DNA from 3 places in the Sphingomicrobium aquimarinum genome. Region 1 is predicted to be linked to each of the others. Evidence: predicted binding sites of a transcription regulator. Region 1 holds the regulator's gene; each other region holds the start of a gene.

The links. The regulator LexA, encoded in region 1, represses DNA repair genes until DNA is damaged. The targets are predictions, from matches to a motif close to GTTCCNCNCTTGTTCT.
Region 2: a site for LexA is predicted at 4,148-4,163, ahead of uvrA (excinuclease ABC subunit UvrA). Genes of this name have one in related genera too.
Region 3: a site for LexA is predicted at 4,599-4,614, ahead of WJS89_RS03725 (ATP-dependent helicase). Genes of this name have one in related genera too.

What each region holds. Positions count from the first base shown of each region.
Region 1 is NZ_JBBYXH010000001.1:209,009-216,953, reverse strand. Features, by position in the region: gene WJS89_RS01175 (peptidylprolyl isomerase) at 1-978, shown strand, start outside; gene WJS89_RS01170 (anthranilate synthase component II) at 982-1,560, shown strand; gene lexA (transcriptional repressor LexA) at 1,622-2,287, shown strand; gene WJS89_RS01160 (VOC family protein) at 2,405-2,761, shown strand; gene WJS89_RS01155 (ComEC/Rec2 family competence protein) at 2,835-4,973, opposite strand; gene gltX (glutamate--tRNA ligase) at 5,000-6,400, shown strand; gene WJS89_RS01145 (citrate synthase) at 6,405-7,694, shown strand; gene WJS89_RS01140 (sensor histidine kinase) at 7,702-7,945, opposite strand, start outside.
Region 2 is NZ_JBBYXH010000002.1:1,043,230-1,051,174, forward strand. Features, by position in the region: gene WJS89_RS11445 (outer membrane protein) at 1-445, shown strand, start outside; gene WJS89_RS11450 (superoxide dismutase family protein) at 585-1,184, shown strand; gene uvrA (excinuclease ABC subunit UvrA) at 1,192-4,134, opposite strand; gene WJS89_RS11460 (NAD(P)/FAD-dependent oxidoreductase) at 4,249-5,322, opposite strand; gene WJS89_RS11465 (methyltransferase domain-containing protein) at 5,319-6,005, opposite strand; gene WJS89_RS11470 (type III polyketide synthase) at 5,995-7,083, opposite strand; gene thpR (RNA 2',3'-cyclic phosphodiesterase) at 7,110-7,643, opposite strand; gene WJS89_RS11480 (GCN5-related N-acetyltransferase) at 7,647-7,940, opposite strand.
Region 3 is NZ_JBBYXH010000001.1:723,078-731,022, forward strand. Features, by position in the region: gene WJS89_RS03700 (sensor histidine kinase) at 1-513, shown strand, start outside; gene WJS89_RS03705 (LytR/AlgR family response regulator transcription factor) at 510-1,256, shown strand; gene WJS89_RS03710 (hypothetical protein) at 1,389-1,850, shown strand; gene WJS89_RS03715 (energy transducer TonB) at 1,878-2,783, opposite strand; gene WJS89_RS03720 (energy transducer TonB) at 2,780-3,661, opposite strand; gene WJS89_RS03725 (ATP-dependent helicase) at 4,635-7,013, shown strand; gene WJS89_RS03730 (helix-turn-helix domain-containing protein) at 7,052-7,804, opposite strand; gene WJS89_RS03735 (CHASE domain-containing protein) at 7,925-7,945, shown strand, end outside.

The DNA of each region.
Region 1 (7,945 bases):
GTCGCGTCCGCGGTATTCGCGGACGACGTGGCGGCCGGCGACGTCGTCGGTCCGGTCCGCTCGCCCTTCGGATGGCATGTCGTCAAGGTCGACGGCATCGAGACCGAGGAAGGCGAAAACGAGGCCGAGGCCCGCCGTACCGCTGCCGACGAAATCACCAACCGCAAGCGCGTCAATGCGATGGCCGACCTTGTCGCGGACGTCGAGGATGCACTCGACGAGGGTGCCAGCTTCGAGCAGGTCGTCGACCGTTTCAACCTTGATCGCGTGCAGACGCCGCTGGTGACCGCAACCGGCCGGGCGCGCGGAAATGAGGGTTTCGAACTTCCGGAAGAAGTCCGCCCCGCGCTCGAAGTCGGGTTCGATATGATGGCGGGCGACGATCCCGAGACGGTCCAACTGGGGGAGAGCGACGGTTTCGCCATCGTGATGGTCGACGATGTCGTCGAGCCCGCCCCTGCGAAGCTGGCCGACATCCGTGACCGCGTCCGCAGCGATTATGTCGCCGACCAGGCCACCCGCACCGCCACCAAGCTCGCCAATCAGGCACTCGAAGCGGTTCGCAAGGGCAGCTCGCTCGCCGAGGCCATTGCCGCCATAGAAGAGGAAACGGGTCTCGACCTGCCGACGCCCGAGGATACTACGCTGCGTCGTCTCGACCTGTCGCGCTTCGGCAACGACATTCCTCCTCCGCTCCAGATGCTTTTCCGCCTGAGCAAGGGTAATGCGCGCCTCGTCGGCGATCCCGAGGATCGCGGCGTTTACGTGGTGCACCTGCTCTCCACCGAGCGCGGCAATGCCTTGTCCAACCCGCAGCTCATCCAGCAGACGAGCGAGAGCTTCCTGCGACCCGTGGCGGGAGAACTGCAGCAGCAGTTCCTCAACGCGGTCGGGCGCGAGGTCGGGGTGAACCGGAACCAGCGACAGATCGACGCGACCCGCAACCGGATCGTCGGCGGTGGCGCGGGAGCCCAATGATCGGTGCGCGTCCTCGCGCTCGACAATCGCGATAGCTTCACCTTCACCCTCGTCGACTATCTGCGTCAGGCGGGTGCTGACGTGCGTGTCCACCGCTCCGATGCCGTCAGCGTCGCGCAGGCGCTCGAGATCGGTCGCGACGGGATCATGGTCTCTCCGGGTCCCGGTCGTCCCGAAGATGCCGGAATCAGCGTCCGGCTCGCGCGCGAAGCCATCATGGTACGCCGTCCCTTCCTAGGTATTTGCCTGGGTCATCAGGCGCTGGCGCTGGCCTGTGGAAGCACCGTCGAGCGTGTCGACCCGGTGCATGGCAAAACGGCGACCCTCACCCATGACGGCGCCGGCCTGTTCGCCGGCCTGCCCTCGCCGTTCGATGCGACCCGCTACCATTCGCTTGCCGTCACCGAGGTTCGCGCGCCCCTCCGCCCGAGCGCCTGGAACGCCGATGGCCTGTGCATGGCGGTACATCATGATGATGCGCCCGCGTGGGGCATCCAGTTCCACCCCGAAAGCATCGCAAGTCGCCATGGCCACGCCCTGCTGCGCGCGTTCGTGGAGCGATGCGTTTCGCCCGGCGCTTGACAGGCTCCCCTTTAGTTGCCATTCTGTTCCGCGTTCGTTCCACTGGCTCCTGGGGGCTCACATGCTGACGCCGAAGCAACATGAACTGCTCGTTTTCATCAACCAACGCCTGAGCGAGACCGGCATCAGCCCGAGTTTCGACGAGATGCGCGAGGCGCTGGATCTCAAGTCCAAATCGGGTGTCCACCGCCTGATCGGGGCACTGGAGGAGCGCGCTTTCATCCGCCGCCTACCCAATCGCGCGCGTGCGCTCGAAGTGCTGAAGCTGCCAGAGGGTATCGCCGAGGCCGCGAACGACACCGGCTCCAAGCCGCGCGAGGTTCCGGTCGTCCCGACGCCCGCCAACGACGTGGTCGAGATTCCGATGCACGGGAAGATCGCGGCGGGGACGCCGATCGAGGCGCTTCAGGGCGATGAAGGCTTTGCGGTGCCTGCCGCGCTTCTCGGTCCGGGCGAGCATTATGCGCTCGAGGTGTCCGGCGATTCGATGGTCGACGAGGGCATTCTCGACGGCGATTATGCGCTCATCCGCAAAGCCGATACTGCCCGTGACGGCGAGATCGTGGTCGCGCTCGTCGACGAGGCGGAGGCTACGCTCAAGACCTATCGACGCGAGGGTTCGATGGTTCGTCTCGATCCCGCTAACGCCTCTTACGCAGCGCAGCGCTACGAGGAAGGCCGTGTCCGCGTGCAGGGTCGGCTTGCCGGGATCATGCGCCGCTACTGACCCCTCTGCTGCGCGTTCGTCCGATCGCTGATCAACGTCCCGTTCCGCCGTTCGCCTAACGGCGGCGGAAATGGGCGTCGGGTGGCGGGACGCTTCTTTCGATCAACGGAGACCGCCGTGCCCGTACGTTTCGATTATCTCGAACTTCCCGCCCATGACATCGGCGCGACCCGCAAGTTCTACGAAGACGCCTTCGACTGGGAGATGACCGATTTCGGCGGCACCTACATGGCCACCGTCACCGGCGATACCGACGTCGGATTGTTCAGCGAGCCCGACGAGCGTCCGGCCGCTCCGCTCCCCGCCTTTCGGGCCGACGACCTGGAAGCGGTTCTCGAAAAGGTGGTTGCGGCAGGCGGAAGGCTCGAGCGACCGATCTTCGCCTTCCCCGGCGGGCGCCGGTTCGAGGCCGTCGATCCCTCGGGTAATCGGTTCGCGGTCTACGAAGCCGAACCGCCCTCCGGCTCTGCGTAAGCAGCGGTCGGGGTCTGCCGCGACCTGCGCGCAAAGAATTTTTCCGGTCCCCGGGCAGGCGGCCCCGCCGGGATCAGCGCGCCGTTCGTCCCCAGGGGTGCTGAGCTACATGCTCGGCGACCGTATCGATGCGCGGTTCGCTCCCCAGATGGATCGCAACGCCGCCATTGGCCTCCAGCGCCTTGCGATCGAGACGGAGCCAGCGCGGCTCGCAACCTTTCGGCAGCCAGCGCTCCGAAACTACGATATCGGCACGCGCGCAGGCCTCGACGAGGTCCGGCCAGGCGATGAGGTCGCGCGAACGGGTGGCCAGCAGGTGCCAGTCTCGCCCGCCGCGTCGCACGATCGCGACGCAGGAATCGCGGTTGCAGTTCGCAAATCCGCTATCGTCGAGCGCCGGCGCGTCGCCGTCGTAGCCAGCCCCTTCGGCCAGCACGTCGCGAACGAAGTCGCCCGCCCGCGCACGCAGGAGATGGGGCACCCCCGCCTCATCGACAATCGCGAGATGGCGCCCGTCTCCCGTCACCAAGAGGTCGGGCCGCGGTGCGAGCGCGGCGGCGGCCAATCCGATGACGATGGGCACTGTCCCGAGGTAGCGCGTACGATGCCGCCACAAGCATAGCCACAGGAAGCCGATGACGCAGGCTCCGAAGGCCCATCCGGGCATGCTCGGCACCATCGCGACCGCCCCCTTCGCTCCCGCAACGGAATGGGCGAGGGAGAGCAGAAGGTCGAGCGTCAGTCCGACGACCCACCAGAAAGGCGCGCCCAGCCCGACAAGGTCGGTCAGCAGGGCAAGCGCCAGCACCGGCATGATCACGAAGGTCGTGAGTGGAATGGCGACGAGGTTCGCGACAACGCCGTACAACCCCGCCTTATGGAAGTGAAAGAGCGCGAAGGGCATGAGCGCAAGCTCGACCGCGATCCCGGTCAGGAGCAAGGCCAAGAGCCCGCGACCGAAGCGTCGGACGACATTCTCCTCGCGCGCCGAAAGCACGCGCTTGACCGCGGGATGTGCGTGAAGCGCGATGATCGCGGTCACTGCGGCAAAGCTGAGCTGGAAACTCGGGCCGGCGAGCGTTTCGGGCCGAACGGCCATGATCACGACCGCCCCGACCGCGACCAGTCTAAGGCTGAGCGCATCGCGGCCCAGCGCCAGCCCGAGTAGCACGAGCAGTGCGGCGATACAGGCACGCACGGTCGGAACCTGCATGCCGGTCAGCAGCGTATAGGCGACGCCCGCCCCTGCCCCGATCGCGGCGGCAAGGATCACGAGATTGATCCGGTTCGCCAATTTCGGAGAAAGGGCAAGCAGCCGCAGCGAAAGGATCATCGCCGATCCCACGACGGCGGCGATATGAAGCCCCGAAACCGCGAGAAGATGCGCAAGACCCGACCGGCGCATCGCCTCGGCATCGTCTTCGCTGATCGCATTCTTGTCGCCGGTCGCAAGAGCGGTCGCGATACCCCCACCGTCTCCGGGAAGCCGCTCGCGGACCTGCGCACCGAGCGACTGGCGCGCACCGGCGAGAAATGCGGGATTGGAGGGTTCAAGCAATCGCACATCGCTCAGCGCGCTCCCTACCCCGCCGATGCCGCGAAACCAGGCGGTCTGCGCGAAATCGTAGCCGCCCGGCACCGCCATCGAGGGCGGCGGCACGAGCCGGGCGCGCACCTCGATCCGCGCGCCCTCGCCCATGCCCTCGCGCCATTGCGCTTCGCGAAGGCTCACGCGAAGCCGCTCGGGCAACGCGGCGGCGGCGTCCGGGCGCACCGTCAGGCGCCACTTCCCACGCGCTACCAACGGCTCGCTTTTCTCGATTGTCGCCACGAAGCGCGTGATCGTGATCCGCTCGATCCGGTCGTGCGCGACGCTCTCCGCGCGCAGCCAGATCCACCCGCACCCCAGTGCGGCGGCGAGACCAAGTCCCATCAGCATCGCGCCAAGCCGCCCTTCGACCAAGGTGCCGACCCCGGCGAAGGCCGCGCCGATCAGGATCAGGCCCGCCCATGCGCGTGCGTCCGGCAGCGCGAACCACAGCGCGATGCCGGCCCCGAAAGCGGCCACGATCCATAAGGGCAAATGGCTTCGTTCGGCTTCGAGTAGCCGTTCCAGCCTCTTGCGTACGCGCCCCAGCGCCGATACGAGGCCGCCGAGCCGACCTGTCAGCGGCGGGGAGCCACGCGACAGCGTCCGCCCCCAGCCTTGCATGGCCCGAACTGAAAAGGAAAAGCCGCGTGAGCGCAACCGATATCGTCACCCGCTTCGCCCCGAGCCCGACGGGCTTCCTCCACATCGGCGGCGCGCGCACCGCACTGTTCAACTATCTGTTCGCCCGCGCCAATGGCGGCAAGTATCTCGTCCGCATCGAGGATACCGACGCCAAACGCTCGACCCCCGAAGCCATCGACGCCATCTTCGACGGATTGGGCTGGCTCGGCCTGCTCGGCGACGAGGAACCGGTCTTCCAGTCGGCGCGCGCCGAGCGCCATGCCGAGGTCGCGCGCCAGCTCCTGGAGAGCGGCAACGCCTATCGGTGCTACCTCACCAGCGAGGAACTTCAGGCGCGCCGCGAGAAGGCGCAGGCCGAAAAGAAGCCCTTCCGACTGCGCAGCGAATGGCGCGATCGCGCGCCCGGCGCGGAAGAAGAGGGCAAGCCCTTCGTCGTCCGCATCAAGACCCCGGAAGACGGAGCGACGACCATCACCGACATGGTGCAGGGCGACGTCACCGTGAAGAACGGCGAGATCGACGACTTCGTTCTGCTGCGCGCGGACGGCTCGCCCACTTACATGCTCGCGGTCGTCGTCGACGACCATGACATGGGCGTCACCCACATCATCCGCGGTGACGATCATTTGAACAACGCCTTCCGCCAGCTTCCGCTGATCGACGCGATGGGGTGGGAGCGCCCGACCTATGGCCACGTGCCGCTGATCCATGGCGGCGACGGTGCCAAGCTCTCCAAGCGCCACGGCGCACTGGGCGTCGATGCCTATCGCGACGAGATGGGCCTGCTTCCCGAAGCCGTCTTCAACTATCTGTTGCGGCTTGGATGGGGGCATGGCGACGAAGAGATCGTGGATCGCGAGCGCGCCATCGAGTTGTTCAGTGCAGACGGTCTCGGCAAGAGCCCGTCGCGCTTCGATCTGAAGAAACTGCTCAACCTGAACGGTCACTACATCCGCGAAGCCGACGATTCGCGCCTCGCCGATCTCGTGGCGGACCGGGCCGGGGCGACGACCGCAGACGACAAGGCCCTGCTCGTGCGCGCCATGCCCGAACTGAAAGCGCGTGCGCGCGATCTCGACGAACTCGGCGACGGTGCGACGTTCCTGTTCAAGAAGCGCCCGCTCGACATGACAGAAAAGGCTGCCGACCTGATCGATGACGAGGCGCGCAAGAATCTTGCCGACCTGCATGCAGCCTTGAGCGATGTGCCGCGTTGGGAAATGGACGCGCTGGACGCGAAGGTGCGCGAGGTTGCGGAAGCCAGGGAGTTGAAGCTAGGGAAGCTCGCGCAACCGCTGCGTGCCGCACTGACGGGCAGCAATACATCACCGGGGATTTTCGATGTCCTCGTCCTGCTGGGCCGCGAGGAATCGCTGGCCCGCATCGCCGACCAAATGGAGCAATAATTCGATGAGCGACAAGACCGCGACCCTCAACGTAGACGACCAGAGCCTCGACCTTCCGGTCCTGCCGGGTTCGGTCGGCCCCGAGGTCGTCGATATCCGCAAGATGTATGGCCAGACCGGCAAGTTCACTTACGACCCCGGCTTCACCTCGACCGCCAGCTGCCAGAGCGCGATTACCTATATCGACGGCGACGAGGGCGTTCTCCTCCATCGCGGCTATCCCATCGACCAGCTCGCCGAGCAGGCCCGCTTCCTCGAGGTGGCCTACCTCCTCCTCCATGGCGACCTGCCCAAGAAGGACGAGTTCGAGGAATTCGACAACACCATCACCTATCACACGATGGTCCATGAGCAGCTGGCACAATTCTTCCGCGGTTTCCGCCGCGACGCGCACCCGATGGCGGTGATGACCGGCGTGGTCGGCGCGCTGTCGGCATTCTATCACGATTCGACCGACATCACCGATCCGCAGCAGCGCCTGATCGCCTCGCACCGCCTGATCGCGAAGATGCCGACGATCGCCGCGATGGCGTACAAATATTCGATCGGCCAACCGTTCATTCACCCGAAGAACGACCTGACCTACACCGGCAACTTCCTGCGCATGACGTTCGGCGTTCCGGCCGAGGATTACGAGGTCAATCCGGTCATCGAGAATGCGATGCGCCGGATCTTCATTCTCCACGCCGACCACGAGCAGAACGCCTCGACCTCGACCGTCCGGCTCGCCGGCTCGTCGGGTGCCAACCCGTTCGCCTGCATCGCCGCGGGCATCGCCTGCCTGTGGGGACCCGCCCATGGCGGCGCCAACGAGGCGGCATTGAACATGCTGCGCGAGATCGGCGACAGCAAGAACGTAAAAACCTATGTCGACCGCGCGAAGGACCGCAACGATCCGTTCCGCCTGATGGGCTTCGGACACCGCGTCTACAAGAACTACGACCCGCGCGCGAAGGTCATGCAGCAGACCGCCGAGGAAGTGCTCAAGGAGCTCAATATCTCCGACCCGGTGCTCGACGTGGCGCGCGAACTCGAGCAGATCGCGCTCAACGACGATTATTTCATCGAGAAGAAGCTCTACCCGAACGTCGATTTCTATTCGGGGATCATCCTCAACGCGATCGGCTTCCCGACGGAGATGTTCACCGCGCTCTTCGCCCTCGCGCGCACCACGGGCTGGGTCGCGCAGTGGAACGAGATGATCTCGGATCCCGAGCAGAAGATCGGCCGTCCGCGCCAGCTTTATGTCGGCGCCACACAGCGCGACTTCGTGCCGCTCGAGGACCGCAAGTAGGGTCGGGTCAGGGGCGCGGCAGCTTCAGCGTGAAGCGCGCGCCCTCCCCCTTGGCGCTATCCAGCACGATATCGCCCTGCATCGAGCGCGCGAGGCGGCGCGAGATGGCCAGCCCGAGCCCGGCGTGATCGTCGTCGCTGCGGCCTAGCCGCTCATATTCCTCGAAAATCCTGCCCTGGTTCGGGCGATCAATCCCGGGCCCCTGGTCGGCGATCGTGACGGCCGCCTGGCCTTCCATCTCGTCGAACACC
Region 2 (7,945 bases), on a different contig from region 1:
CGGCATCGGTCTTGCGGGTATCACGCATGACATCAACGCGCCGGGCGTCACCAATTTTGACGAAACCGATAGCACCTGGGCTTGGCAGGCCCTTGCGGGCATCCGCTTCGCGCTGAGCGATTCGATCGATCTCGGCCTGAAGTATCGTTATTTCAACACCGGCGAGTTCGACTACGCACCGCAGGCGATTGCGCCGCTCGCGAACCTCGAATTGAACGACGGCAGCATCACCTCGCACAGCATCCTTGCGAGCCTGCTGTTCAATATCGGTGGCGAAGAAGAAGTGGTGGTTCCGCCGCCGCCTCCGCCCCCGCCGCCGCCCCCGCCGCCGCCGGCCACGATCACCTGCCCCGACGGCACGGTGATTCTCGCGAGCGAGCAGTGCCCGCCGCCGCCGCCGCCGCCGCCGCCGCCGCCGCCGCCGCCCGAACCCGAGCGCGGCTAAGCGAGGCGAGGATTGAGAAATCCTTGGTAAGTAGAGAGGGGTCGATCTTCGGATCGGCCCCTTTTTCGTGAAGTGAAGATCGATGGTGAACCCATTCGGCTCCTACTCGTTCGTGACGGACAATCTAGGAGATCGAACATTGACTTATAAGACGACCCTCATCCTCGGAGCCCTGGCATTGGCGGCGTGCGGCCAGGAGTCTTCGGAGGAGCAGACCGAACCGCAAGCTCCGGTTTCCGAGGAACAGCGCGTCGACCTTTTCGACGGCAATGGAAATGCGGTCGGCTACGTCAACTACACCGAGCAGGACGGCAATCTATCGATCTCTGTACGGGAGCTCGGGGTCGCTACCGGAACCCATGGCGTCCATCTGCACGAGACAGGTCTGTGCGAAGGGCCCGACTTCCAGAGCGCCGGCGGCCATTGGAACCCAACCGGCAACGAGCATGGACGCGACAACCCCAACGGGGCCCACTTGGGCGACCTTGCGAACCTGACCGCGGACGACAATGGCATGGTCGACTTCAATTATCTCGCCCGCGGCGTCAGCACCGGGTCGGAACAGAATACGATCAACGACGCAGACGGAACCGCTCTCATCGTTCACGCCGGACCCGATGACTATCGCACCGATCCGTCCGGTGACTCAGGCGCCCGGATGGCGTGCGCGGTTCTGGCGGCCCCCCAGAACGGCAGTGCGGAGCTCTCCAGCAGCGAGAACGAGGCCGTTTCGGGCTGATAATACGCTATTTCGCCTCTGCGAGCGAGGCGTCCGTCGGCGTGGCTGCGTTGACGGGCGCCTTTTTTCGTTGAGACAGCAAGGGGGCAAGGTAATGCCCGGTGGCGCTGTCCTTGCTCTTCGCGATTTGCTCGGGGGTGCCTTTGGCGACGATCTGACCGCCATTCACGCCTCCGCCGGGTCCGAGGTCGAGAATATGATCGGCGGTCTTGATGACGTCGAGATTGTGCTCGATCACGACAACCGTGTTGCCCTGCTCGACGAGCGCGTGGAGCACTTCCAGCAATTTGCGGACATCCTCGAAATGCAGGCCCGTCGTGGGTTCATCAAGGATATAGAGCGTGCGACCTGTCGCACGCTTCGACAATTCCTTCGCGAGTTTGACGCGCTGCGCTTCGCCGCCCGATAGAGTGGTGGCCTGCTGGCCGACCTTGACGTAGCCCAGCCCCACACGCTGCAGCATCTCCATCTTGTCGCGGATCGACGGGACGGCCTTGAAGAAGTCGACCGCATCTTCGACCGTCATGTCGAGAACGTCGGCGATCGACTTGCCTTTGAATGTCACTTCCAGCGTTTCGCGATTGTAGCGCTCGCCGTGGCAGACGTCGCAGGTGACATAGACGTCGGGCAGGAAGTGCATCTCGATCTTGAGAAGTCCGTCGCCCTTGCAGGCTTCACACCGTCCGCCCTTGACGTTGAAACTGAAGCGGCCGGGCTTGTAGCCGCGCGCCTTCGATTCCGGGAGGCCGGCGAACCAGTCGCGGATCTGCGTGAATGCACCGGTGTAGGTCGCAGGATTGGACCGCGGCGTTCGCCCGATCGGCGATTGGTCGATGTCGATCACCTTGTCGAGATGATCGAGCCCATCGATGCGGTCGTACTTTCCCGACAGAATGCGTGCACCGTTCAACGCTCGGGCGGCGGCCGCATAGAGCGTGTCGATCGTGAAACTCGACTTGCCCGACCCCGAGACGCCGGTGACGCAGGTAAAGGTTCCTAACGGGATCGAGGCGGTGACATTCTGAAGATTGTTGGCGCGGGCGCCTTTCAACGTCAGCTTCTTGCCGGTTCCCATGCGGCGCGTTGCGGGGACGGCGATTTCCCGGCGACCGGAAAGATAATCGGCCGTGAGGCTGTCCTCGCACGCCATGATCTCTTCCAGCGTACCGGAACAGACGACTTCGCCACCACGCACCCCGGCGCCGGGGCCCATGTCGATGACATGATCGGCGGTGCGGATGGCGTCCTCGTCATGTTCGACGACGAGGACCGTATTGCCGAGACCGCGGAGGCGCTTCAGCGTCTCGAGCAGCCGGTCATTGTCCTTCTGGTGAAGGCCGATCGAGGGTTCGTCGAGGACATAGAGGACGCCCGACAGGCCCGAGCCGATCTGACTCGCGAGACGGATGCGCTGGCTCTCGCCGCCGGACAGCGTCCCGGACGTGCGGTCAAGATTGAGATAGTCGAGACCGACATTGTGGAGGAAGCCGAGGCGCTCGTTGATCTCCTTGAGGATCGGCCCCGCAATTTCGCGCTGCTGATCGGTCAGCGTGTCTGACACGCTCCCGAACCAATCGACCGCATCGGCCACAGAGCGGCGAGCGGACTTGGAAATATCCTCCCCGGCGATCTTGACCGCTCTGGCTTCGGGTTTGAGACGCGCGCCGCCGCATGTTTCGCAGGCATGCGCCGCCTGATAGCGCGACAATTCCTCGCGCATCCACGCGCTCTCTGTGGTGCGCATGCGTCTTTCCAGATTGCCGATCACGCCCTCGAACGGCTTCTTCACCTCGTAGCTTTTCTTTCCGTCGACGAAGCGGAGCGTCACGGGCTTGCCCTTCGTGCCATAGAGAATGACCTGTTTGGCCGCCTCGTCGAGATCGGCCCACTTGTCCTCGAGGCTGAAATCGTAGGCGCGCGCGAGGCTGCCCAGGACCTGCATGTAGTAAGGCGAAGGCGGCTGGCTCTTCGCCCATGGCACGACCGCCCCTTTCTTGAGCGTCAGATCATGGTTGGGAACGACGAGATCCTCGTCGAACTCCATCATCTCGCCAAGACCATCGCAGCTCGCGCACGCGCCCTGCGGGGCGTTGAAGCTGAACAGGCGGGGCTCGATCTCGCTGATCGTGAACCCGGAGACGGGGCAGGCGAAGCGCTGCGAAAAGACGATGCGACCGGGGACGCCATGGTCGAGCTTCATGCCCGACTGCTTCTCGCCGTCCTCGGGAGGATCGACGGGGTCGAGATAGGCAAGGCCGTCGGCAAGATCGAGCGCCGTCTCGAAGCTGTCGGCGAGGCGCGGCTCGATGCCTTCCTTGATGACGATGCGGTCGACGACGATCTCGATATCGTGCTTGTACTTCTTGTCGAGCTTAGGGGCCTCGTCGATCGCATAGACTTCGCCGTCGATGCGCACGCGCGTGAAGCCTGCGGCCTGCCACTCGCCCATCTCCTTACGATACTCGCCCTTGCGGCCGCGCACGACGGGCGCGAGTAGGAGGTGGCGCGACTTTTGAGGCAGCTTCATCGTGCGGTCGACCATCTGGCTGACCTGCTGGGCCTCGATCGGCAGGCCCGTCTCGGGAGAGTAGGGAATGCCGACCCGAGCCCAGAGAAGGCGCATATAGTCGTAGATTTCGGTGACGGTCGCGACCGTCGAGCGCGGGTTGCGGCTGGTGGTTTTCTGCTCGATCGAAATAGCGGGGGAGAGGCCGTCGATATGCTCGACGTCGGGCTTCTGCATCATTTCGAGGAACTGGCGTGCGTATGCCGACAGGCTCTCGACATAGCGCCGCTGCCCTTCGGCATAGATCGTATCGAAAGCGAGGCTCGACTTGCCCGATCCCGACAGGCCCGTGATGACCGTCAGGCTCTCACGCGGGATATCCACGTCGACGCCCTTGAGATTATGTTCGCGCGCGCCGCGCACGCTGATGTTGGTGAGCGCCATCCAAGTCCTCGATATTCTCGTTTTGTTCTTTGCGCTTCCTAGCGCACGAAGGGCCAACGGGCCAAGCCCCGATGTGGGTTCCGCTAAGCTGACAATCAAGCAGATGGGCGAGCGCTAGATCCGGCTCAGTCGCATGGCGAGGCGTGGGAGCATCGGGACACTGGCGGCGGCGCGAAGAAACCTGGCACCGCTACCGGTCTCGCCGATCCGCCATAAAGCGGAGGCGACCGTTACCGGCGAACGTGACCGTCGCCCGAACCGCCGCTGAAACGCCTGTGCCGCTGCACTCCCACCGTCACGATAGGCGTGAACCGCGTCCGCGGCGCTGGCGAGCGCGATCCCCATGCCCTCGCCCGCAAGCGAGGGAATCACGGCGGCCTGGTCGCCCAACCGGAAGACACTGGGGGATGTAGCCTTGGCGCGCCATCCATAGGGCACCGCCGCGATCGAATCGATGGAGGTGGCCCGATTGAACAGCATCAGCCGCTCCGCGAAACGGGGATGCGTTGCAGCAAGTTTCTCGACGAGCACCGCCGGATCGCCCCCCGCGTTCGCGAGGAGCGACTTGCGGACGGCGAGACAGACATTTGCGCGGTCTCCTTCCTGCATGACGATCCCGGCATAGCCACCCTCGAAGAGATGCAGTTCAATCCGGTCCGACAGCAGCGTGCGAAGCCGTTCGTCGGCATCGAGGTGAAAGCGCAGTCCGAGCGTCGGGTCGTCAGCGGAGCGTGGTCGTCGCATCCCACGGACGTCGGTCTTTCCGCTGGCGAGAAACAGTGCGTCTCCTTCGTAGCTCCGGTTCTCGCCGATCAGGCGCCGCCCGTCCATGGCGCGCACGTGATCGATCGCAAGGCGGGCGCCGGCGCCGAGCGCCAGCCGACGCAGCGCTGCGTCCATCGCCCGGCGCGAGAGGCCGTAGCCGTTCGCGGGCAGCGGTGCCACTGTCTCCCTGTCCCGGTCGAGCAGGGCAAGCCGCCGCACCGGGGCGGCGCCGTCCTCGGCGGGATCGTAGCCGAGCGCGCGTAACGCCGCGATCGTCTGCCAACTGAGAAATCCCCCGCAGATCGGGTCATGGGCTTCGGCATGGCGGTCGATGAGCAGGGGTCGGCTTCCGCCGCGCGCCAGCCTGATCGCCGCCGCGCATCCCGCCGGGCCCGCGCCGAGAACGATCGGTTGCGCGCTCATCGAAGCTTCTCCACGCAGAGCCGGAAGGGGAAGACCCGTCTCGTCCGCGCCCCCTCGATCCGCGCTTCCGCAAGCAACGCCTCCCAATCCGACGTGCGGAACGATCGCGCGATCGAGACGCGCCCGTCGTGCCGCACGATCGGATGCCAGCGCATCGCCGCGGCGAGCAGCGGCCATCCCATGTAGGCGACCGCGTTGCGATGCAGATCGTTGACGAACCAGCCGAGCCGCGCGTGTCGGTCCATGAACGTCAGGAAGGAAAGCAGTTCGGCGCGCGTCATATGGTGCGCGACGAGGCTCGAGACGATCAGATCGAAGGGCTCGTCGCCAAGCGCGGCATAGTCGCCCGTTTGATAGTCGATCGCGAGCTCCTCGGGGGTCGCCTCGCGCGCGGCGGCGAGGCTTCGCACATTGAGGTCGATGCCGACGAGATCGGCGTCAAGGGAGCGGCGCTCGGCCCACCGCGCGACCGCGCGCAGCATGTCTCCGTCTCCATATCCCACGTCGAGCAGCCGGAACTGCCGGCGCGCTCCCACCGCGCGCTTCACGAAATCGAGCGTCGGACGGCGCGCCAGCGTGACCGTGTTGACGCGCGCCAGATCGTGGACGACGTCGCGGTAGGTGTCCGCATCCAGCGCGGGATCGTCCATCATCTCCTCGGCGACACGCCGCTCAGCGAGCATCGTCCGACCAGCCGAACGTGAACCCCTCCATCGCCAGCCCGGGACCGAAGGCAAGCGCGACGCCGGAGGCAGGGCGGTCCTTCATCAGCCGCGAGAGCACGAACATCAACGTGGCAGACGACATGTTTCCGAAATCGCGCAATACCGATCGCGACGCCTCGAGCGCATCGGGCGCAAGGCCGATGCCCTTCTCGACGGCATCGAGGATCGAGCGGCCGCCGGCATGGACTGCCCACGCCCCCACGTCCGCGACGTCCCGCTCGCCAAGGATCGTTTCCTGAACTTGCGGAGCCCTCAGCGCCGCGGCGATCCGGCCCGGCACCTCGCCCGAAAGACGCATGACGAAGCCGTGATTCCCGATATCCCAGGTGATGAGATCGCCACTGTCCTCCAGCGCGAGTGACAACCCCCGCCGGATTTCCATGCCCGGCCCCGCCGCCGTCACGATCGCGGCTGCCGCCCCGTCGCCGAACTGGGCGCCGGCGAGCAATGGCTCCAGATCGACGGTGCGCTGATGATGCAGGCTCGACAGTTCGACCGTGACCACGAGCACGCGCGCAGAAGGGTCGGACCGGACGATATGCCGCGCCGAGCGCAATGCGGTTACGGCCGCATAACAGCCCATGAAGCCGATGAGCACGCGTTCGACCGTCGCCGGCAGTCCCAGCCGCCGCGCGAGGATCTGGTCGATTCCGGGCGCGACAAAACCGGTGCAACTCGCCACCACAAGATGTGTCACCGAGCCCAGTTCCGGCAAATTCCCGATTGCCGTCATTGCCAGCTTGGGCGCCTCGCGTTCGTAGATCGCCATCCGTTCTTCTGTGCCCGGTGCTTTCGTGCCCCCGTAAAAGCCGGAGCCATCCTCGAGCCGCGCGTCCTCCTCGTCGAGGACCGACCAACGATGCTCGATCCCCGATCGCTCGGCCATGCGCGCGTAGAGCTTGCCCTCGCGCGTGTCGCCGAGACGCGCGAGCGCCCAGCGTCGATAGTCCTGTTCGAAATCGAGGGAGGGAGTGGCGGTCGCGATCGCTTCGATACGGGCCACGGTCACGATGCCGCCATATACATGGTTTTCCAACCGTGAACGGTGCGCTTCGTTCCGTTTCAATTCGCTAAGGGGACGGCGAGCAATTCGTCATAGGTCGGCCCTTCACGATGCAAACGACTTTCATAAAGCACGAACGCGTCGATGCCCTGTGTCGCGCTCGAAAGCCCCGCCCACCGCTCCGCCCACGCCCGCGCATCGATCGCGCCACCCGACCAGCGGGCCAGCGTGACGTGCGGCAAATAGGCACGCCGCTCGGGGGCCAGGCCGCATCGTACCACGGCCCGGTCGATCTTTTCGTGGAGCGCTTCGAGGGGCCCCTTGGGCGCCAGTCTTGCCCACAAGGCGCCGCGCCGGCGATGGAAGAAGATGCCGACGCCATCGAGGCGCACCTCGAATGCCGAAGACCGCAGTCCGGACAGGCTTTCGGCAATATCTTCGGCCACGGGCCGTTCGACTTCGCCGATGAAGCGCAAGGTGCAGTGCAACTGCTCCTCGGGCACCCAGCGCAATCCCGGTGGACCACCCTCCATGGCAGGCGCCAGATCGTCGATGATCGGCTCGGGGCAGGGAAGGGCGATAAAGAGGCGCATTCTTCAGCGGGCTTTTCCGCGCCATTCGAGCGATTGGCGGTCGAGCGCCGCCAGATCGACGCTCCCCGCCAGCACGCGCTCGCCAAGCGCGATCGCCGCATCGAGCTGCGCGTCGGTAGCGTTGCGATAGGCGGGGGATGCGATCACCTCGCGCCACGTTCCCCCGACCGCATGGTCGAGCAGGACGCGTTGGAAACAATGATCGAAGCGGATCGGCCAGCCGCGCTCTGGCGCCAGCGAGGGGAGCTGCTTCCGCGTCAGCTCGAACCAGCGTTTCTCCAGCTTTTCCCGCGTCATTCCGC
Region 3 (7,945 bases), 510 kb from region 1:
CGACAGGAGCAGGCCGAGAGCATGCTCATCGCGCTGTCCAATTTCTTCCGCAACTCGCTATCACTCGATCCGAACGAAAGCGTGACGCTCGCGCGCGAGATCGATCTTCAGCGCCTCTACCTCCAGATCGAGCAGCAGCGCTTTCCCAAGCGCCTTGAGGTCGAGATCGACGTTCCGGACGCGCTTTCCGAAATGGCCGTTCCCGCGCTCATCCTCCAGCCGCTCGTCGAGAATGCCATCAAATATGGCGTCAGCCGCGCCAAAGACGCCGTTCATCTCTCCATCGGCGCGACCACGCTCGACGACGGTCGGGCCCGGATCTCCGTCTTCAATACCCTGCCCAAGGCCGCCGACGACCGCCGACCCATGCACGCGGGCACCGGCACCGGCCTCACCAACGTCGCCGCGCGTCTCGCCGCCCATTTCGGAAGCCGGGGCGACTGCCGCTTCGGTCCGGTCGAGGGCGGATATCGCGTGGATCTCATCATGCCTCGCGAGGAGATTTCGTCATGACCCAGAAACTCACGGTGCTGATTGCGGACGATGAGCCGCTCGCCGCCGAGCGCCTCGAAACCCTCCTCGCGCGCCGCGACGACGTCACGCACGCCGGCACCGCCGCCGACGGCGAGGAAGCAGTCGAGAAGGCAGAAGCGCTCAAGCCCGACATCGTCCTGCTCGACATCGCGATGCCGGGACTCGACGGCATAGAGGTCGCGCGCGCCTTGTCGAAGCAGCGCCCCCGCCCCGCGGTCGTCTTCGTCACGGCCTTCGATCAGTTCGCGGTCGCCGCCTTCGAGGTCGCAGCCGTCGACTATGTGATGAAGCCCGTCGAGGCGGGGCGGCTCGGCGAAGCGCTGGACCGCGCGCGCGCGCGGCTTACGGCCGAAGCCGAAGAACAAGCGTCCGAAGCCGATGAGAGCGATTATCTCGAGGAGTTCTGGGCATCCGACCTGTCGGGACTGGTCAGGATCGCCTCGACCGACATCGACCGTATTTCTGCCGAGCGCGACTATATGCGGCTCCATGTCGGCAAGCGCAGTTGGCTTGTCCACCATTCCATGGCCTCGCTCGAGCAAGGGCTCGATCCCGCGCTATTCGTCCGCCTCCACCGTTCGGCGATCGTCCGCCGCGATTTTATCGACGGCTTCTCCCGCAATGCGTCGGGCCGATGGATCGCTCGGCTCGCGGACGAGACCGAACAACCCGTTGGCCGTCTCTACTCCGATCAGGTCAAGGCCATCGCACGCCGCGACTGAGAAAGAGGTAACTTCGATTAATTTTTTGAATTGTTCGAAACCTCGGCCTTACCTTAACGTTAGGTCGTCAGGCGGGCGGGCTTTGCTGCACCAGTGAGGCTCCAGCGTGCAATTCTTGATGACGGAGTTTCGGTGCCCGACAAGGACGACAGTTATATGCTCGATGTCGTGCGCTTCTATGGCGCGCTGACGGAAGAGCGCTATCGTCACGTCGCCGCGCAAATCGAGAATCGCCAACTGTCCGAATTATTGTCGCACTGCGCGTCGAATCGCGCCGGTCTGGTTGCCCGGTTCGAAGAGGCAATCGAGGAGGTCGGTGGCGAGGTCGGCATTGCCGAATGCGCGACTTGCTGCTCGCTCGACTCCTTTGACCTTCCGGCCAACGATGACTTTGCCACTTTGCTCGATCGCCTCGCCGAGTGCGACGAAAAGGTTTCCGTCATCATCAATCGCGAACTCGATGGGCGCAAGATCAGCGCCATGGCGCATCTCGTGGTCGATGAAGCGCTGATCCTTCTCGAGGAAACGATCAAGAAGCTGAGGCGCATCATCGAACAGGCCGACGGCGCCAGGTCGGATCGCATCTCGATCTAGCCGACGAAGCGATGCCGCTGCGGCCTTTCACTCCACATACTTCGGCAACCCATCGAACCGCCCATCGCGCGCGCGTTCGATCACCGATCCGGCGAGATCCGAATGGTCGCGCGCCAGCACCATGCGGTAGACGATAGGCCCGTCGCAGAATGCCGCCTGCGCGCGCTGGGGAATGCGACAGGGAATGGGGCGGATGTCCGACGAACACACGCTCAGATCATTGCTAGCCGGATAATGATACGAAAGAGCGCATGAGGTTACTTCTGCCGCTTCCATAACGAGGTCGTAACGCTGCTCGCGGACGATTTGGGCGTCCGGCATCGATGAAGCGTCGAACATCTCGAAGAATGGAATTTCGCCCCACATGGCCCGGGCCGTCCAGACCCCCTCCGCGAAGGCCTGATCGTCGAAAAAACCATCCGCGACCTGCTCGGCGAAACCCAGATGTCCGCTCGAGCAGGGCCGGACGACCGTCTCGCCGTCGCCTCTGAACCACAGCGCGCAGGCATCCACGTCCAGCGTTTCTGAAAGAGCGAACGATAGCGCCGGAAGGATGATACTGCGCGATTCACGCTTTTTTCGCCATTCGATGGGAGGAGCGGCAAAGGTGGCGCTGACCTTTTCCCCGAGCGAATTGCGCGCGGGTTCGAAGCGCGCGCGTTCCTGCAGAATGGCGCAGGTCGTGTCGTCGAGCAGCGCATGCCCGCTGCTTTCAATGATCTCGCAGCCCGAAACCGATCCTTCGGGATCGACCGTCAGACGCGCATGCACGACCCCCTCCCAATCGTTTGACAGCGCCTCGGCGGGATAATCGTTCACCGTGAAGATGCCGGAGAGGTTTCCCCGCGGGAGCGCGGCAAGCCCCGGATCCGTGGGCTGAGGCGGCGTCTCCTGCGCGATTGCGAGCGTCGCTAAAACGGCGAGGAGGGTCACTGCACGGCCTGTCCTTCCGTCCCCGGCCATTCCGACAGCGGGCGGTCGTGCACGACGCGGTAGATGACTGTTCGCTCGGCTCCGGGCGGCGGAAGGCGCAGGTTGGGCTTGCCGTCTTCGACGGTGTGCGGACAGGACACCGCCGCCATCCCCATCGCAACTGAATTGCCGTCAATCGACGTTGGCGCACGACCTGCGCAGCCCATGAAACTCCCGTTGTCGATATAAGCAAGCGTCAGACCGTTTCCGCGCGCGGACCAGCGTTCTTCCGCGGTTTCCATAAAGGCGTTCAGCGTAGTGTTGCGCTCGATCGCGAAGGTGATGACCAATGCCTTATCCGCCATCTCGCTCGCGGTGCCTTCGATCTCGACGGCCTCGACCCAGCGCTGCCACGGAGCACATTCGCGCAACAAACCCCCAACCACGGCTGTGCATCGCTCTACGCCGCCCCTCTCTGCCACATCCAACCAGATTTCCATCGGCTCGAGTTGTTCGGGAAACAGCGTTTCATTCAGGATCGTCTTCTTTGGCTCGGGTATTTTTCCGGGAATGGCGAAAGTGATCGTCGGCATGAGGTAGGTCGATGTGACCGCCCTTCCCGAAGAATCGAGCGCGGGATGGAAACGAGCGTTCCGACGCGTTTCCGCGCAGGTCATCCGGTCGAGTGAGCGACTGCCGCTCGACTGCATCACGGTGCAATCACTGACGCCGCCCTTGGCGTTCACGTCGACCAGGACGCGCACTGATCCGACTCCTTTATTACGGAGCGCTTCGGCGGGATAATCTTCGGACCCGATGATCGCCGTGGGTTGGATAGGACGCGCCGGGACGGCGATCACCTCTTGCGCGAGAACTGGCTCGGAAAACGCCATCGCCATGACAAGAGTGCATACTGTTAGAGAGTGTTTGGAGATCTGCATAATGCATCCTGACGCCTCACTGACGGGCGGCCGCCCAGGACATCATCCTAGAAGAGTTCCGATACCCCGCAACCCTCTCCGCCGTCGCGAACTGCAGTCAACCGCGATGCGGGACTTCACCCTACCTCGTGCCTTCCGATAATCGTCGAACCCGCCCCAAACGAGAATGGGGACCAGAAGCAGAGCTTCTGATCCCCACATGCGCCGAGCAACTTTGCCGGTGTTGGTCCGGTTTGCCGTCCGCCCGAAGGCTTTCGGCCACCTCGACCATCCTCGCGCGCCTGCTCAGGCGTCGCTCGTTACCATCCGGTCTGCCCCCATACAGGGGCTCTCCCGTAGCAGCCTTTGCATGACGTCATTGCGAGCTTGCACTCACGATGACTTCTGCTCCGGCGTCTTCGACAGCCGCACCGTCAAGCGATGCGCCTCCGAGTGGCTCGTGGCGGCCCTTCTTGGACCAGGGACCTTGTCGCGCCCATCGCTCCCGTCGCCCGAAGGCGAAAGCAGCGCAGCTGCGTCAGGCACCCCTGGTTCTTCCGGCGCCTCTCAAACCGGCTGGTCCAAGATGGTGGCAGCTGGGTTCGACACCCTTTCGGTCCGAAGACCGTCCGGGCTCCCCCGGTCGCCGCATCTCATCGCCTGCCGGCGGAGATCGGAACTTGCGATCCCTTCCTTCCGAAGAAGGCCGGGCGCTTCGTCCCGATCACCCATTCTTTATGGGCGGAAGCGGCAAGGTTTCCAATCGCTTAAAGGATGTTTCTGCCTGTGGATAACGGGGATATCGTGCGTAAGTGGCGAATTTCGCGGGCACGACGGCAGAATTGCAGGCCCCCTACCCCGCGCCAAGCCGATTCGCAAGGGCCACGCGAACGCGTCGGACGGGTGATCCGTCCGGGTTGCCCAAATGTTCCGCTCGCCCTACCTGTCACGCGTGACCGAATCCGTATCTCCCGAACCTTCCGGCGACACGCCGCCGCCCGCCTATCTCGCGCGGCTCAACCCCGCTCAGCGCGAGGCCGCCGAAGCGTTGGACGGCCCCGTGCTCATCCTCGCGGGTGCGGGCACGGGCAAGACCGCCACGCTCACCGCTCGCCTCGCCCACCTCATCGCCACGCGCCGCGCCTGGCCCAGTCAGATCCTCGCCGTCACCTTCACCAACAAGGCCGCCCGCGAAATGAAGGAGCGCGTCGCCGAGATCACCGGCGGTGCGGTGGACAATATGCCCTGGCTCGGCACCTTCCACAGCGTCTGCGCGCGGATGCTCCGCCGTCACGCCGAACTGGTCGGCCTCCAGAGCAATTTCACCATCATCGATACCGACGACCAGCTACGCCTGCTGAAGCAGCTCGTCGAAGCTGCGCAGATCGACCCCAAGCGCTGGCCGCCGCGCGCGCTGGCGGGGCTCATCGATCAGTGGAAGAACAAGGGCCTGACCCCCGCCCATATCGAGCCCGCCGACGCCCAGGCGTGGGGGGATGGCAAGGCGGGCGACCTCTATGCGCAATATCAGGAACGGCTGAAGGCCGTGAACGCTGCCGACTTCGGCGACCTGCTGCTGCATATGCTCACGATCTTCAAGAAGCATCCCGATGTGCTCGAAGAATGGCGGAAGCGCTTCAAATATCTGCTCGTCGACGAATATCAGGATACGAACGCGTCGCAGTACGAATGGCTGAGGCTGCTCGCCGCGCCCGACAACAACATCGCCTGTGTCGGCGATGACGACCAGTCGATCTATTCGTGGCGCGGCGCCGACGTGTCCAACATCCTGCGCTTCGAGCGCGATTTCCCCGGCGCCAAGATCGTCCGCCTCGAGCAGAACTACCGCTCGACCGGCCATATCCTCGCAGCCGCGGGCGGGGTCATCGCGCACAATTCCGGGCGTCTCGGCAAGCAGCTCTGGACCGAAGCGGGCATGGGCGACAAGGTCCGCGTCATCGGCGTGTGGGACGGCCCCGAGGAAGCGCGCCGCGTCGGCGAGGAGATCGAGAACCAGGTTTCCAAAGGCCGGTCGTTGAACGACGTCGCGATCCTCGTGCGCGCCCAGCACCAGACCCGCGAGTTCGAAGAGCGCTTCATCGCCATCGGCATGGACTATCAGATCATCGGCGGCTTCCGGTTCTACGAACGTGCCGAGATCCGCGACGCCATCGCCTATCTGCGCCTCGTCCACCAGCCGCAGGACGACCTCGCCTTCGACCGCATCGTCAACACCCCGAAACGCGGTCTCGGCGACAAAGCCGTTGCGACCATCCACCAGTTCGCCCGTCGCACGGGGGACTCGCTCCTCCTCGCCGCCGCGCAGTTGCTCGACAGCGACGAACTGCAGGCACGCGCGCGTGGGAGCCTCGGGCGTTTCGTTGCCGACATCGCCCGCTGGCGCACGCTCGGTGCCGGCACCTCGCCGATGCCAACCGATAGCGGCGAGCGTCAGGTGATGGAGAGCGGGACCAAGGCACTGACACCCTCCGAACTCATGCAACAGGTCATGGAGGAATCGGGCTATGTCGCCATGCTCCAGGCCGACAAGTCCGCCGAGGCGCAAGGCCGCCTCGACAACCTCGCCGAACTCGCCCGCGCGATGGAGGAATATGACACGCTCGAGAGCTTCCTCGAACATGTCAGCCTCGTCATGGACACCGACCGCGGCGCCGACGGCGAACGCGTCACGCTCATGACCATCCACGCCGCCAAGGGACTCGAATTCCCCGTCGTCTTCTGCGCCGGCTGGGAAGAGGGCCTGTTCCCCTCACAGCGCGCGCTCGACGAAGGCGGACAGGCCAGCCTCGAGGAAGAACGTCGCCTGGCCTATGTGGCGCTTACCCGCGCCCGCGAACGCGCTACCGTCCTCCACGCCGCCAATCGCCGCATCTACGGCCAGTGGACCAGCTCCATTCCCTCGCGCTTCGTCGAGGAGATCCCCGAGGATCATACCGAGGAAGAGCAGACGATGACCGGCGGCGCCTCGCTCTGGCAGGCACAGTTCAGCGCCAACGATGATCCCTTCGCCCATGTCGCCCGTCCCGCCTCGCGTGGCCCCGGCTTCAAGCGCGCCGTTTCCTCGGCGGGCGACGAACGCCTGTCGCGCGGCGAGCTCATCGCCCGCAGCCGCGGACCGTTGGACAGCAAGGCAAGCGCCGTTTCCCTCGGCAACAAGGGCCGCGACGACCTCGAACTCGGCCAGCGCGTTTTCCATGGCAAGTTCGGCTACGGCACCATCGCACTCATCGAAGGCAACAAGCTCGAGATCGACTTCGAGAAAGCCGGGCGCAAGCGGGTCGTCGACAGCTTCGTCAATCTCGAGGGCTGAGCAAGCGCGGGCCGCTACCCCCGCGCACGGCGATACGCCTACTGCGCGTCGGGATTGTCGACGTCGATCTTTGCGACTTTCCACGCACCGCCCGTGCGTGCCATGACGATCCTCTCGATGCGTCGCTCGCCATCGAGCCGCGCGGTATCGAACGTGAGGATCTCGAGACGCTCGTGATCGGGGTTGGCGGGCTTCTCGATGCGCTCGACCTTGGTCAGGGTCCGCTGCGCGGCGCCGCCTTTCATGCGATTCATCAGCACGCCCAGTTCCCAGATGTCGAAATTGTAGCTCTCGCGCAGGCTGGGCGCCGCAGCGGCATAGGTACCCTTTGCGTCACCCGCATCCAGCTTGGTGAGGAAGTCGAGCGCCGGCGCGGATGATTGCGCGCTCGTCGGGGTGACCGACTGCACGGGATGCGTATCGGCGCGCGACACGTCATCCGCGATGGACATCATGACTATAATTCCTTTCCGGCGCATCGGCGAGCGCAGAGAGAGGCGCCGCTTCAGGGATGCGTCGGCACCGTCATCGTCCGTCGGGTAGTCGCGATCATCCCCCAACGGCTTGTGCACGAGCGGTTCGGGGGTCTCTCCCTCGGTTTCGGCCAGCGCCAATGCGGCTTCGCGGCTGCTCGAAGTCCCCAGCTTACGCCGTGCGCTCCGTAGCCGGTCGTTGATCGCATGGTGCGATATGCCCAATTCGCGCGCGCTCGACTTGGCATCGTGCCCGGCCAGCAGCAGCCGCAGTGCCTCACGCTCCTTTTCGCTTAGATCGTCGATACCGCTGTCCATTGCTGCAACCTACCCTGCTCGACGGGGAGCGCCAAGCGTGCCGCCGTTCTCCACGGCGGGAACCGCCTCTGTGTCGGCTGGTTGACAGAGCGATCGAGATTCCGGGGATCGCTGCCGTTCATGTCCTTGTTGCGTCGCTAC